Regions from separate parts of the Pseudomonas sp. Z3-6 genome, predicted to be linked through region 1. Evidence: predicted binding sites of a transcription regulator. Region 1 holds the regulator's gene; each other region holds the start of a gene.
What was found. The regulator sigma-54, encoded in region 1, starts transcription at its own class of promoters, with help from an activator protein. The targets are predictions, from matches to a motif close to ANTGGCATNNANNTTGCTNT.
Positions count from the first base shown of each region.

Region 2: the regulator sigma-54 is predicted to act here: its motif matches at 2,081-2,100, upstream of J3P88_RS22510 (flagellar basal body rod protein FlgF).
Region 3: the regulator sigma-54 is predicted to act here: its motif matches at 2,547-2,566, upstream of glnA (type I glutamate--ammonia ligase).

Region 1 covers NZ_CP071644.1:5,871,328-5,875,520, reverse strand. Annotated here, with positions in the region: gene rapZ (RNase adapter RapZ) at 1-665, opposite strand, end outside; gene ptsN (PTS IIA-like nitrogen regulatory protein PtsN) at 668-1,132, opposite strand; gene hpf (ribosome hibernation-promoting factor, HPF/YfiA family) at 1,145-1,453, opposite strand; gene J3P88_RS25565 (RNA polymerase factor sigma-54) at 1,531-3,024, opposite strand; gene lptB (LPS export ABC transporter ATP-binding protein) at 3,189-3,914, opposite strand; gene lptA (lipopolysaccharide transport periplasmic protein LptA) at 3,914-4,193, opposite strand, start outside.
Region 2 covers NZ_CP071644.1:5,209,947-5,214,139, forward strand. Annotated here, with positions in the region: gene flgH (flagellar basal body L-ring protein FlgH) at 1-386, opposite strand, end outside; gene flgG (flagellar basal-body rod protein FlgG) at 454-1,239, opposite strand; gene J3P88_RS22510 (flagellar basal body rod protein FlgF) at 1,289-2,026, opposite strand; gene J3P88_RS22515 (sigma-54-dependent transcriptional regulator) at 2,364-3,923, opposite strand.
Region 3 covers NZ_CP071644.1:6,576,609-6,580,801, forward strand. Annotated here, with positions in the region: gene typA (translational GTPase TypA) at 1-743, opposite strand, end outside; gene thiI (tRNA uracil 4-sulfurtransferase ThiI) at 877-2,331, opposite strand; gene glnA (type I glutamate--ammonia ligase) at 2,661-4,067, shown strand; gene J3P88_RS28405 (chorismate mutase) at 4,190-4,193, shown strand, end outside.

The DNA of each region.
Region 1 (4,193 bases):
TCCTCGACGTCCGGCTGTGCGGCCAGGTAGTCGATCACCGGTTGGTCAAGCCCGGACTGCTCGCGCAATTCCGGCTTCCAATAGGGGTTGGGCAGGCAGCGCACATCGAACACCAGGTCGGCGTCCACCGGCATGCCACGCTTGAAACCGAACGACTCCACCAGGAACGCCGTGCCCGGCTCCGGTTGGTTCAGCAGGCGCAGCTTGATCGTGTCACGTAGCTGATACAGGTTCAGGTGCGTGGTGTTGACCTTCAGGTCGGCCAGGTCGGCAATCGGCCCCAGCAGTTGGCTTTCATCCTCGATGGCTTCGGCCAGGGAGCGGTTGGCGTTGCTCAGGGGGTGGCGCCGGCGGGTTTCGGAAAAGCGCTTGAGCAGCGTCTCCTCATCGGCATCCAGGTACAACACATCGCACTGGATATGCCGGCTGCGCACTTCCTCGAGCAGTTCAGGGAAGCGCGACAGGTGGCTCGGCAGGTTGCGCGCATCGATGGACACCGCCACCAGCGACTGCGCCAGTTCCGTGTGGATCAGGGCGCGCTCGGCCAGTTCCGGCAGCAGGCCGGCGGGCAGGTTGTCGATGCAATAGTAGCCGCTGTCCTCAAGCACGTTGAGGGCCGTGCTTTTACCGGAGCCGGAGCGGCCACTGACGATGATCATGCGCATGTTTAATGACCGTTCTGCTCGTCCAGGACCACCTGGTACAAAGCTTCGTTACTCGGTGCGCTGCGCAGTTTTTCGCGCACTTCCTTGCGGTCCAGCATGCTGGCAATCTGGCGCAGCAGCTCGAGGTGCGCATCGGTCGCCGCTTCCGGAACCAGCAATACAAACAGCAGGTCGACCGGGGCGCCGTCGATGGCGTCGAAATCTATGGGGGTATCAAGGTGCAACAATGCGCTGATCGGCGCGGCACACCCCTTGAGACGGCAGTGAGGAATGGCGATGCCGTTGCCAAAACCGGTGGAACCGAGTTTTTCACGGGCAACCAGGGCCTCGAAGACGTCCTGCATCACCAGATCAGGCACCTCGCGGTGGATCAGGTTGGCAATTTGTTCGAGGGCTTTCTTTTTACTGCCGCCCGGCGCGTTCACTTGGGAACGGCCGGGGGTCAGGATGGTTTCTAGTCGGATCATGGATTGGGGGGGTTAACGACCGGTAGCGCCCTGGAGGAGGCTCTGGGTCTTTTCCTTATGCTTTTTGAGTTGGCGATCCAGCTTGTCGGTCAGCAGGTCAATCGCGGCATACATGTCTGTGTGCTCTGCGTTGGCAACCACTTCTCCGCCGGGAATATGCAGCGTGGCTTCGATTTTCTGCAGCAGCTTCTCGACGTTCATCGTGACCTGCACGTTGGTGATCTTGTCGAAATGCCTCTCCAATCGGTCGAGTTTTTCGCCGATGTAGGTGCGCAGGGGTTCGGTCACTTCCAGTTGGTGTCCACTGATGTTGACTTGCATACAGCTTCTCCTTCGTTGCCAGTGCATAAAGCGGCAGGCAGAAATGCCTGCCACTGGAACGCTGTGGCGTGGCCTTGTTACATCAACCGCTTGCGCTCGCTCGAAGGCGCGATCCCGAGGGATTCACGGTACTTGGCGACGGTACGGCGGGCCACCTGAATGCCTTGTGCCTCCAGTAAACCAGCGATCTTGCTGTCACTCAACGGCTTTTTCTGATTTTCCGCAGCCACCAGTTTTTTGATGATCGCGCGGATGGCCGTGGACGAGCATTCGCCGCCTTCGGAGGTGCTGACGTGGCTGGAGAAAAAGTATTTCAATTCATAGATGCCCCGGGGGGTATGCATGAATTTCTGGGTGGTCACCCGGGAAATCGTCGATTCGTGCATGCCCACGGCTTCGGCAATGTCATGCAGGACCAACGGTTTCATCGCTTCATCGCCGTACTCCAGGAAGCCGCGCTGATGCTCGACGATCTGGGTGGCAACTTTCATCAATGTTTCGTTGCGGCTTTGCAGGCTCTTGATGAACCAGCGGGCTTCCTGCAGCTGATTGCGCATGAAGGTGTTGTCGGCGCTGGTGTCGGCACGCTTGACGAAGCCAGCGTACTGGGCGTTGACGCGCAGCTTGGGCACCGATTCCTGGTTGAGCTCCACCAGCCAGCGATCATTGTGCTTGCGCACGATCACGTCGGGCACCACGTACTCAGGCTCGGTGGATTCGATCTGCGAGCCGGGGCGCGGGTTGAGGCTCTGCACCAGCTCGATGACCTGGCGCAGCTCATCTTCCTTGAGCTTCATGCGGCGCATCAGTTGGCTGTAGTCGCGACCGCCCAGCAGGTCGATGAAATCGGTGACCAGTCGCTTGGCTTCGGCCAGCCACGGTGTCTTGGCGGACAACTGGCGCAATTGCAGCAACAGGCACTCGCCCAGGTTGCGAGCGCCGATGCCGGCCGGCTCGAACTGCTGGATGCGATGGAGGACGGCTTCGATCTCGTCCAGCTCGATGTCGAGCTCGGGGTCGAAGGCTTCGAGGATCTCCTCGAGGGTCTCGTCCAGGTAGCCCTGGTTGTTGATGCAATCGATCAGGGTCACGGCGATCAGGCGATCGGTGTCGGACATCGGCGCCAGGTTCAGTTGCCACAACAAGTGGCTTTGCAGGCTCTCGCCGGCAGAGGTGCGGGTGGTGAAGTCCCACTCGTCGTCATCGCTGCTTGGCAGGTTGCTGGCGCTGGTCTGGTAGACGTCTTCCCAGGCCGTGTCCACGGGCAGCTCGTTGGGAATGCGTTCGTTCCATTCGCCTTCCTCGAGGTTGTCCACCGTCGGGGCGGCTTCCTGGTAGGACGGTTCCGGGATCTCGGTATTGGTCTTCTGCTCGACGTTGTCGGCCAGCGGATCGGTGTTATCGAAGTCGTCGCCTTCTTCCTGGCGTTCGAGCATCGGATTGGACTCCAGGGCCTCCTGGATTTCCTGTTGCAGGTCCAGGGTCGACAATTGGAGCAGGCGGATGGCCTGTTGCAGCTGCGGTGTCATCGTCAGCTGCTGGCCCATTCTCAAGACTAGCGATGGTTTCATGGCAGGGGCTTAACACCTTATTCGCCGGCGCACATGCGCCATCCACTACAGGGCGCCGGAGCGCCAAACTTAAGCAAATTATATGCCTGAAACTGAAGTGTTTGCCTAGAGCGTCGCCATAATAAAATTAAACGACGCCCGGGCAATTCGCCAGACACGTGTGCTTACAGGCGGAACTCATGGCCCAGGTACACTTCCTTGACCAGGTCGTTGGCCAGGATCGCAGCGGAGTCACCTTCGGCGATCAACTGGCCGTCATTGACAATGTAGGCGGTTTCGCAGATATCCAGCGTCTCGCGCACGTTGTGGTCGGTGATCAGTACGCCGATGCCCTTGGCCTTGAGGTGATGGATGATCTGCTTGATGTCCCCCACCGAGATCGGGTCCACGCCGGCGAACGGTTCGTCGAGCAGGATGAATTTCGGCGCGGTGGCCAGGGCGCGGGCGATTTCCACGCGACGCCGTTCGCCACCAGACAGGCTCATGCCCAGGTTGTCGCGAATGTGGCTGATGTGGAATTCCTGTAACAGGCTTTCCAGCTCCTGGCGACGGCCGGCCTTGTCGAGTTCCTTGCGGGTCTCGAGGATCGCCATGATGTTGTCGGCCACCGACAGTTTGCGGAAGATCGACGCTTCTTGCGGCAAATAGCCGATACCGGCCTTCGCGCGGCCGTGCATCGGCTGGTGGCTGACATCCAGGTCGTCGATCAGTACGCGACCCTGATCGGCCTGGACCAGGCCGACGATCATATAGAAGCAAGTAGTCTTGCCCGCGCCATTGGGGCCGAGCAGGCCGACGATCTGGCCGCTGTCGATGGACAGGCTGACATCACGCACGACTTGACGGCTCTTGTAGCTCTTGGCCAAGTGCTGAGCTTTCAGAGTTGCCATTACTGGGCCTTCTGCTCGGTTTTCTTTTTAGGCTGGATCACCATGTCGATCCGCGGACGCTGCTCGGTCACCTTGCTGCCGGTGGCGCGACCGGCGCTGGCGAGTTTCTTGTTGGTGTCGTAGACGATTTTCTCGCCTTGGGTGACGTTGTTGTCCTTGTCGACGACCTTGGCGCGGTCGATCAGGACCACGCGATCCTGGGAGGCGTGATATTGGATGGTAACGCCGTAGCCTTGTACCGGCTTGGTGTCGCCCGCGGTTTGCATCTGCTCGAAATAG
Region 2 (4,193 bases), 660 kb from region 1:
GATCGATCGGAACCGTAGCCGGCATTGAGACTCAGGTCGCCGCCACCGATCGGGTTGTTGGTGGTCAGGCTGGAGCCGAACAGCGAGGTCAGGCCGACGCTGGTCTCGCTGGTCTTGTCGATCTGCGAGTTGGCGTTCTTGCTGGCCTGGGTCCGCTCGTTCAGGGTGATGGTGATGATGTCACCGACCCGGAAGGCCTTGCGGTCGCTGTACAGGTTCTGCTCGAAGCCGGCCTGGTAGATCGAACCATTGTTGGCGGCAGCCGGCAACGGCGTACGCGGCAACACCGGAGCGTAATACGGGTCATTGGGCCGTGGCGTTGGCGCAACACAGCCCGCGAGTGCGGTAATCCCACTCAGTGCCAGAACAGATACGAAGCGTTTCATGACCCTACCTCTTGGTGTTGCAGGCGACCCTGGGGCCGCCCTGTCTACGTAATGACGGACGACGCGGTTACAGATTCTGCGTAACGAACGAGAGCATCTGGTCGGCGGTGGAGATCACCTTGGAGTTCATCTCGTAGGCACGCTGGGTGGTGATCATGTTGACCATCTCCTCGACCGTGCTCACGTTGGAGGTTTCCAGGGTGTTCTGCAGCGTGGTACCGAAGCCGTTCAAGCCTGGGGTGCCGACTTGCGGCGCGCCACTGGCAGCGGTTTCCAGGAACAGGTTGTTGCCCACCGCTTGCAGGCCGGCCGGGTTGATGAAGTCGGCGGTCTGCAGGTTGCCGATAACCTGGGCGGCCGGGTTGCCTGCCACGGTGATGGACACGGTGCCGTCACGGCCCACGGTGAAAGTCTGGGCATCGTTCGGGATGACGATGGCCGGTTCCAGGGCGAAACCGCTGGCGTTGACGATCTGGCCGTTGGAGTCGAGGTGGAAGGTACCGTCACGGGTGTAGGACGTGGTGCCGTCCGGCTGCAGGATCTGGAAGAAACCGCGGCCGTCGATGGCCATGTCCAGCGGCTGCTCGGTGGTTTGCAGGCTGCCGGCGTTGAAGTTTTTCTGGGTGCCGACAATGCGCACACCGGTACCCACTTGCAGGCCCGACGGCAATTCGCTGTCCTGGGTCGATTGGGCGCCTGGCTGGCGTTTTACCTGGTAGAGCAAGTCCTGGAACTCGGCGCGATCACGTTTGAAACCCGTGGTCGAGACGTTCGCCAAGTTGTTGGAAATGGTGGAAAGGTTGGTGTCCTGGGCGGACAGACCTGTTTTGGCAACCCAAAGAGCCGGAAGCATTCGATTCTCCTCGTACGCCTGTTTTTCGGCGCGACGCTGTAATTAATAGTTAGATCTGCAAGACCCGAGCCATGGCTTCATCGCCTTCTTTGGCGGTGTTCATCATCTTGACGTGGAGCTCGAACTGCTTGGCCAGGGCCAGCACCGACGTCATTTCATCCACGGCATTGACGTTGCTCGCCTCCTGGAACCCGGACACCAATTGCACGTTGCCGTCGATGGGCGCCGGCTGGCCGTCCTTGGTCCGGATCGAGCCGTCCAGGCCCTTGGTCATGGTCCTGAGGTCTGGGTTGACCAGCTTGATGCGGTCCACTTCCGCCATCACCCGCGGGCCTTCGCCCATGGCGCGGATGCTGATGGTGCCGTCCTGGCCGATTTCGATTTTCTGCTCGGGTGGCACGGCGATCGGACCGCCATTGCCCATCACCGGCATGCCGTTGCCGGCCCGCAGCACGCCCAGGGCGTCGACATTGAGGCTGCCGGTGCGCACGTAGCTTTCACCGCCATCGGGGTTCTGCACGGCCATCCAGCCCGGCCCGCTGACCGCCACGTCCAGATCGCGACCGGTCTCGATCAGCGCACCCGGGGTGAAATCGGTGGCAGGACGCTCGGAGAGGGCAAACGCCCGCGCCGGAAAGCTGTCGCCGAACACCGGCATCGAGCGCGCCTGCTCCAGGTCTTTCTGAAAACCATTGGTGGAGATGTTCGCCAGGTTGTTGGCATGGGCCCGCTGCGCCAGTGCGTTCTGGCTGGCGCCGGTCATTGCCACATAAAGGTACTTGTCCACTGTCGTTCCTCTGCATGCCGGACGTTTGCCGCCCACTGCTGTGTTGCACAGCCTTAAGCAATTTGCAGACCAACTTTTTTCTGGCGCCCCTGGGTCCTGGAAACAAAGGACTTGAGGGTTCTGGAAGGGATTTGGGGAAGGTATCGAAGACGAAAAACCGGCGGTGTTGTGCCGGTTCGTGGCAATGCTTTTCCTTGGGTAATGGCCTCTGCCGTCATCGCGAGCAGGCTCGCTCCCACATTGGACCTCCAGTGCTCCAATGATTTGTGAGCAATCAGTAATCTTGTGGGAGCGAGCCTGCTCGCGATAAGGCCGCATGAGCACCGAGAGCAAGCAACTATGGCTCGGTTTTGCCGACTTCGTATTCGCGCAATTTATTAGCAATGGTCGTATGGGAAACCCCCAGCCGCTTGCCCAGTTGCCGGCTGCTGGGATGTTCGGAATACAAGCGCTCCAGCACCGCTTTCTCGAAACGCCCAACGATCTCGTCCAAGCCCCCCTCAAGGGAGAAATCGCCAAGGGGCTGGCGCACGCCGTAGTCCGGCAGGCGGATGTGCTCGGCTTTCACCTTCCCGCCATCGCACAGGGAAACCGCTTGGAACAGCACGTTTTCCAATTGCCGGACGTTGCCCGGCCAATGGTAATGACTGAGGCGGTCCATGGCCGCCGGCGCCAGCTTGGGCAGTGCACAGCCGATCTGGCGGCTGGCCTGGTCGAGGAAATGCTCCACCAGCGGTGCCAGGCCATCGAGGCATTCGCGCAGGGGTGGGATGTGCAGGGAGAGCACATTCAAGCGGTGGTACAAATCCTGACGAAATTCGCCTCGGGCGCAGAGTTCGGACAAGTCCACCTGGGTGGCGCAGATCACCCTGACGTCCAGGTACACCTCTTCATCGCTGCCGACACGCCGGAAGCATCCGTCCTGCAGGAAGCGCAGCAGTTTCACTTGCAGGCGCGGGCTCATCTCCCCCACACCGTCGAGGAACAGCGTTCCTCCAGCGGTCAGTTCCAGCAGGCCGAGCTTGCCTTCGGCCCTCGCCCCTTCGAATGCGCCGGGGCCGTAGCCGAACAGCTCGGTCTCGGCCATCGACTCCGGCAGCCCGGCACAGTTGAGTGCCATCAAGGGCGATTGCCCGCGCGGGCTCGCCAGGTGACAAGCCCGGGCCAGCAGTTCCTTGCCCGTGCCGGTTTCGCCTTCAATTAATAGCGGCGCGTCCAGCGGTGCCATGCGCCGGGCCTCACGGACCACCGCCGCCATCACCTTCGAGCTCTGGAAAATGCTGTCGAAGCCACGCAACTCTTGCTTGCGCACGTTATAGATCCGTTCACCCACGCGGTCGGCCCGATGCAACGTCAACACCGCACCGGCCATGGCTTCGCTGTCGTCGTGTTCCGATTGCAGTGGCGCGATGTCGGCCAGGAACACGTCGCCCTTGACCTTGACCCTCAGGCCGTTGATGCGCGACTGGTTGGCGCGCACCAGTTCCGGCAAGTCGAAATCCTCGGCGTAGCGTGACAAGGGAATCCCCGGCACCTCGTCGACCCGCACCCCGAGCAACTGCGCCGCCGCCCGGTTGGCCGCGACAATGGAGCCGCCCATGTCGATGGACAGCACTGGAAACTCCAGGGCGCCGAGCAAGGCGTTGAGCTCCATGTGCCGACGCTCGCTGGGCATCAGCCCTACTCGCTTGACGCCAAACACCCCGGCGATGCCTTCGAATTTCGGACGCAACGCCTGGAACTGGATGTTGATCAGGTTCGGGCAGTGCAGGTAGATCGCATTGCCGTGCTCGCCACCGACCTCGCCCCGGGCGACGTTGATGCCGTACTCCACCAACAGGTTGAGGATGTCCCGGAGGATGCCGATGCGGTTCTGGCAATGGACTTTGATGCGCATGAAAGGGCCCAGGTGCATATGAGATAGAAAAGCACGCCATTCCAGCCCCTCTGTGGCGAGGGAGCTTGCTCCCGCTGGGCTGCGCAGCAGACCCAAAACAGGGGCCGCTTCGCGCCCCAGCGGGAGCAAGCTCCCTCGCCACAAAGTTTTTTCGGCGTGGCAATGCAAATAATCGTCAAGATTATGTGACAGATGTAGGCCATTTCCCACCCGAAAATCCCGGAAAGATCGTACCGCCCGCCAAATCGTAACGAAAACTTTACGATTCAA
Region 3 (4,193 bases), 710 kb from region 1:
TTGCGCTTCTTGCCTTCAGCGTCGATGGCAACCACCGGGGTGTTCGGCTTGATGCGACCACGGGCGATACGGCCAACACCGATCACACCCAGGAAGCTGTTGTAGTCCAGTGCCGAGATCTGCATCTGGAACGGACCGTCACGGTCGACTTTCGGTGCCGGTACGTCGTCGACGATCGACTGGTACAGCGGGGTCATGTCTTCCGCCATGGCGGTGTGGTCCAGGCCGGCAATGCCGTTCAGGGCCGAGGCGTAGACGACTTTGAAGTCCAGCTGTTCTTCGGTGGCACCCAGGTTGTCGAACAGGTCGAAGATCTGGTCCAGAACCCAGTCCGGACGCGCGCCTGGACGGTCAACCTTGTTGATGACCACGATCGGACGCAGGCCGGCTTCGAACGCCTTCTTGGTCACGAAACGGGTTTGCGGCATAGGGCCGTCTTGAGCGTCAACCAGCAGCAGTACGGAGTCGACCATCGACATCACGCGCTCTACTTCACCACCGAAGTCGGCGTGGCCCGGGGTGTCCACGATGTTGATGTGGTAGCCGTTCCAGTTGATGGCGGTGTTTTTCGCCAGGATGGTAATACCGCGCTCTTTTTCCTGGTCGTTGGAGTCCATCACGCGCTCGTCGTTGAGCTCGTTGCGCTCCAGGGTGCCGGATTGACGCAAGAGTTTGTCTACCAGGGTGGTCTTACCATGGTCAACGTGAGCAATGATGGCGATGTTGCGTAGATTTTCGATCACTTGTGTATCTCGATCAGAGGATTCGGTGTGCTGACAGGTCGTGGCAGCGATTTACGTTGAGTCCGACAGTTACAGCGTGTCGGCGGCGTCGGGGGGCCGGTGACGCAGGCCACAGGCAAACAGCCCCGGGCACTTAGCTCGGTCGATAAACGCGCACATTGGCATGCCCCTCACTGAGCAAATGGTGGGCATGCAGGCGACTCATCACGCCTTTGTCGCAATACAGCAGGTACTGGCGAGTAGGGTCCAGTTCCTTGAAACGCGCGTTCACGGCATAGAACGGCATCGTTTTTACCTCGATGCCGGCGACACTCAGCGGGTCGTCTTCAGCATCATCCGGGTGGCGGATGTCGATGATGATCTGACCGGCCAGCGCTTCGCCGACTTCTTCAATTTGAACATCCTGGCCCAATTCATCGATAACCCGATCAATCGGCACCAGCCTGGCGTTTTCGAGCGCACGCTCGAGCACCGCCATGTCGAATTCTTTCTCTTCGTGCTCTACCCGCCCGCGCTTGGCCGCCGTCTTCGGATTGACCGAGATGACGCCGCAATACTCCGGCATGTGCCGGGCAAACTCGGCGGTGCCGATTTCATTGGCCTGGTCGATGATGTCCTGCTTGTGGCTGGCGATCAGTGGACGCAAGACCAGCTTCTCGGTCACGCAGTCGATCACCGACAGGTTCGGCAACGTCTGGCTCGACACCTGGGAGATCGCCTCGCCGGTCACCAGCGCGTCGATTTGCAGGCGGTCGGCAATTCGTGAAGCGGCGCGCAACATCATACGCTTCAAAATGACGCCCATATGACTGTTATCGACTTTGCCGAGAATCTCGCCCAGGACTTCCTCGAACGGCACACTCACAAATAACACGCGTTGGGAGCTGCCGTACTTCTTCCAGATGAAGTGCGCCACTTCCATCACGCCCAATTCATGGGCGCGCCCGCCCAGGTTGAAGAAGCAGAAATGGCTCATCAACCCGCGACGCATGATCTGATAGGCGGCTACCGTGGAGTCGAAGCCACCGGACATCAGCACCAGGGTCTGCTCCAGCGAACCCAGCGGATAACCGCCGATGCTGTTGTGCTGGCTGTGGATCACGAATAGCCGCTGGTCGCGAATTTCGATGCGGACTTCGATTTCCGGATCTTTCAACGAAATACCGGCCGCGCCGCATTGCCGGCGCAATTGGCTGCCGACGTACTTCTCCACATCCATCGAGCTGAACGCATGCTTGCCCGCACGCTTGCAACGCACCGAAAAGATCTTGCCGGTCAGTGCGTCACCATAATGAAGCATGCACTTGGCAAGGATGTCGTCGAAATCACCCAACGGGTATTCATCGACTTGCAGAAAATGCGCGATGCCCGGCATGCAGCTCAGGCGCTCGGTCATTTCCTTGAGGACCTTGGGTTCGCTGACACGGGTTTCCAGCTCGAGGTTGTCCCACACGCCATTCACCACCACAGCCGGGTCCAGGTCTCGGAGCACGGCACGGATGTTCTTGGCCAACTGGCGGATGAAACGCATCCGTACCGGGCGGCTCTTGATGGTGATCTCGGGGAAGACTTTTACGATTAGTTTCATGAAAACAGCGCGCGAACGGCCAGCCGAAAAAAGGGGGGCGCGGATTATAGCGGAAATTGCTCAAGGTTTAACCAGTTTCTGTGCAGATGGTTTTGCATGCACCAAAACAGGTCATTATCGATTGACGGCGCCACATTGCAGTGCGTTATTGTCTGACAATCTGTGATTTACGCCTTTAAAAGCGAGGATTTGGTGCAAAAAACCCATGGTGGGGCACTGGCATGCAATTTGCTCCCTTGTGAGGCAGGTTGCCTTGGCAGAGTATTCGCGCCGGCATCACCCATATCTAAGGGCACTCCACTACCCGCCCGAAGCCACCCGGAGGACATATGTCGAAGTCGGTTCAACTCATCAAAGATCATGACGTCAAGTGGATTGATCTGCGCTTCACTGACACCAAAGGCACTCAACATCACGTGACCATGCCGGCCCGTGATGCGCTGGACGACGAATTCTTCGAAATCGGCAAGATGTTCGACGGTTCCTCCATCTCCGGCTGGAAAGGCATCGAAGCCTCCGACATGATCCTGATGCCGGACGACGAAACCGCCGTCCTGGACCCGTTCACCGAAGAGCCGACCCTGATCCTGGTCTGCGACATCATCGAACCTTCGACCATGCAAGGCTATGACCGCGACCCACGCGCCATCGCCCACCGTGCCGAGGAATACCTGAAGTCCACCGGTATCGGCGACACCGCTTTCTTCGGTCCTGAGCCTGAGTTCTTCATCTTCGACTCGGTCAAGTTCAAGTCCGACATCTCCGGCTCGATGTTCAAGATCTTCTCCGAACAAGGTTCGTGGATGTCCGACCAGGACGTGGAAGGCGGCAACAAAGGCCACCGCCCAGGTATCAAGGGCGGTTACTTCCCGGTTCCACCGTTCGACTTCGACCACGAGATCCGTACCTCCATGTGCAACGCACTGGAAGAAATGGGCCAGACCGTCGAAGTTCACCACCACGAAGTGGCGACTGCCGGCCAGAACGAAATCGGCGTGAAATTCAACACGCTGGTCAAGAAGGCTGACGAAGTTCAGACCCTCAAGTACTGCGTGCACAACGTGGCTGACGCCTACGGCCGCACCGCGACCTTCATGCCGAAGCCTCTGTACGGCGACAACGGTTCGGGCATGCACGTTCACATGTCGATCTCCAAGGACGGCAAGAACACCTTCGCAGGCGAAGGCTATGCCGGCCTGTCGGACACTGCCCTGTACTTCATCGGCGGTATCATCAAGCACGGTAAGGCCCTGAACGGCTTCACCAACCCGTCGACCAACTCCTACAAGCGTCTGGTCCCAGGCTTCGAAGCACCGGTCATGCTGGCCTACTCGGCTCGCAACCGTTCCGCCTCGATCCGTATTCCTTATGTGAACAGCCCTAAAGCCCGCCGTATCGAAGCACGCTTCCCGGATCCGGCTGCCAACCCGTACCTGGCTTTCGCTGCACTGATGATGGCCGGCCTGGATGGTATCCAGAACAAGATCCACCCTGGCGATGCTGCTGACAAAAACCTGTATGACCTGCCGCCTGAAGAGGCCAAGGAAATCCCACAGGTCTGTGGCAGCCTGAAAGAAGCCCTGGAAGAGCTGGACAAGGGCCGTGCCTTCCTGACCAAGGGCGGCGTATTCAGCGATGACTTCATCGACGCTTACATCGCACTGAAGAGCGAAGAAGAAATCAAGGTTCGCACCTTCGTACACCCACTGGAATATGAGCTGTACTACAGCTGCTGATCCAGTAAGCGCCGCCACGCACGGCGTGAACTAAAGAGAGGCCTCCTTCGGGAGGCCTTTTTTATGGGTGCAGGTTAAGTGCATGATGCCTCGTCGCTCCCCCACAGAAGACGAGACTGACCATGA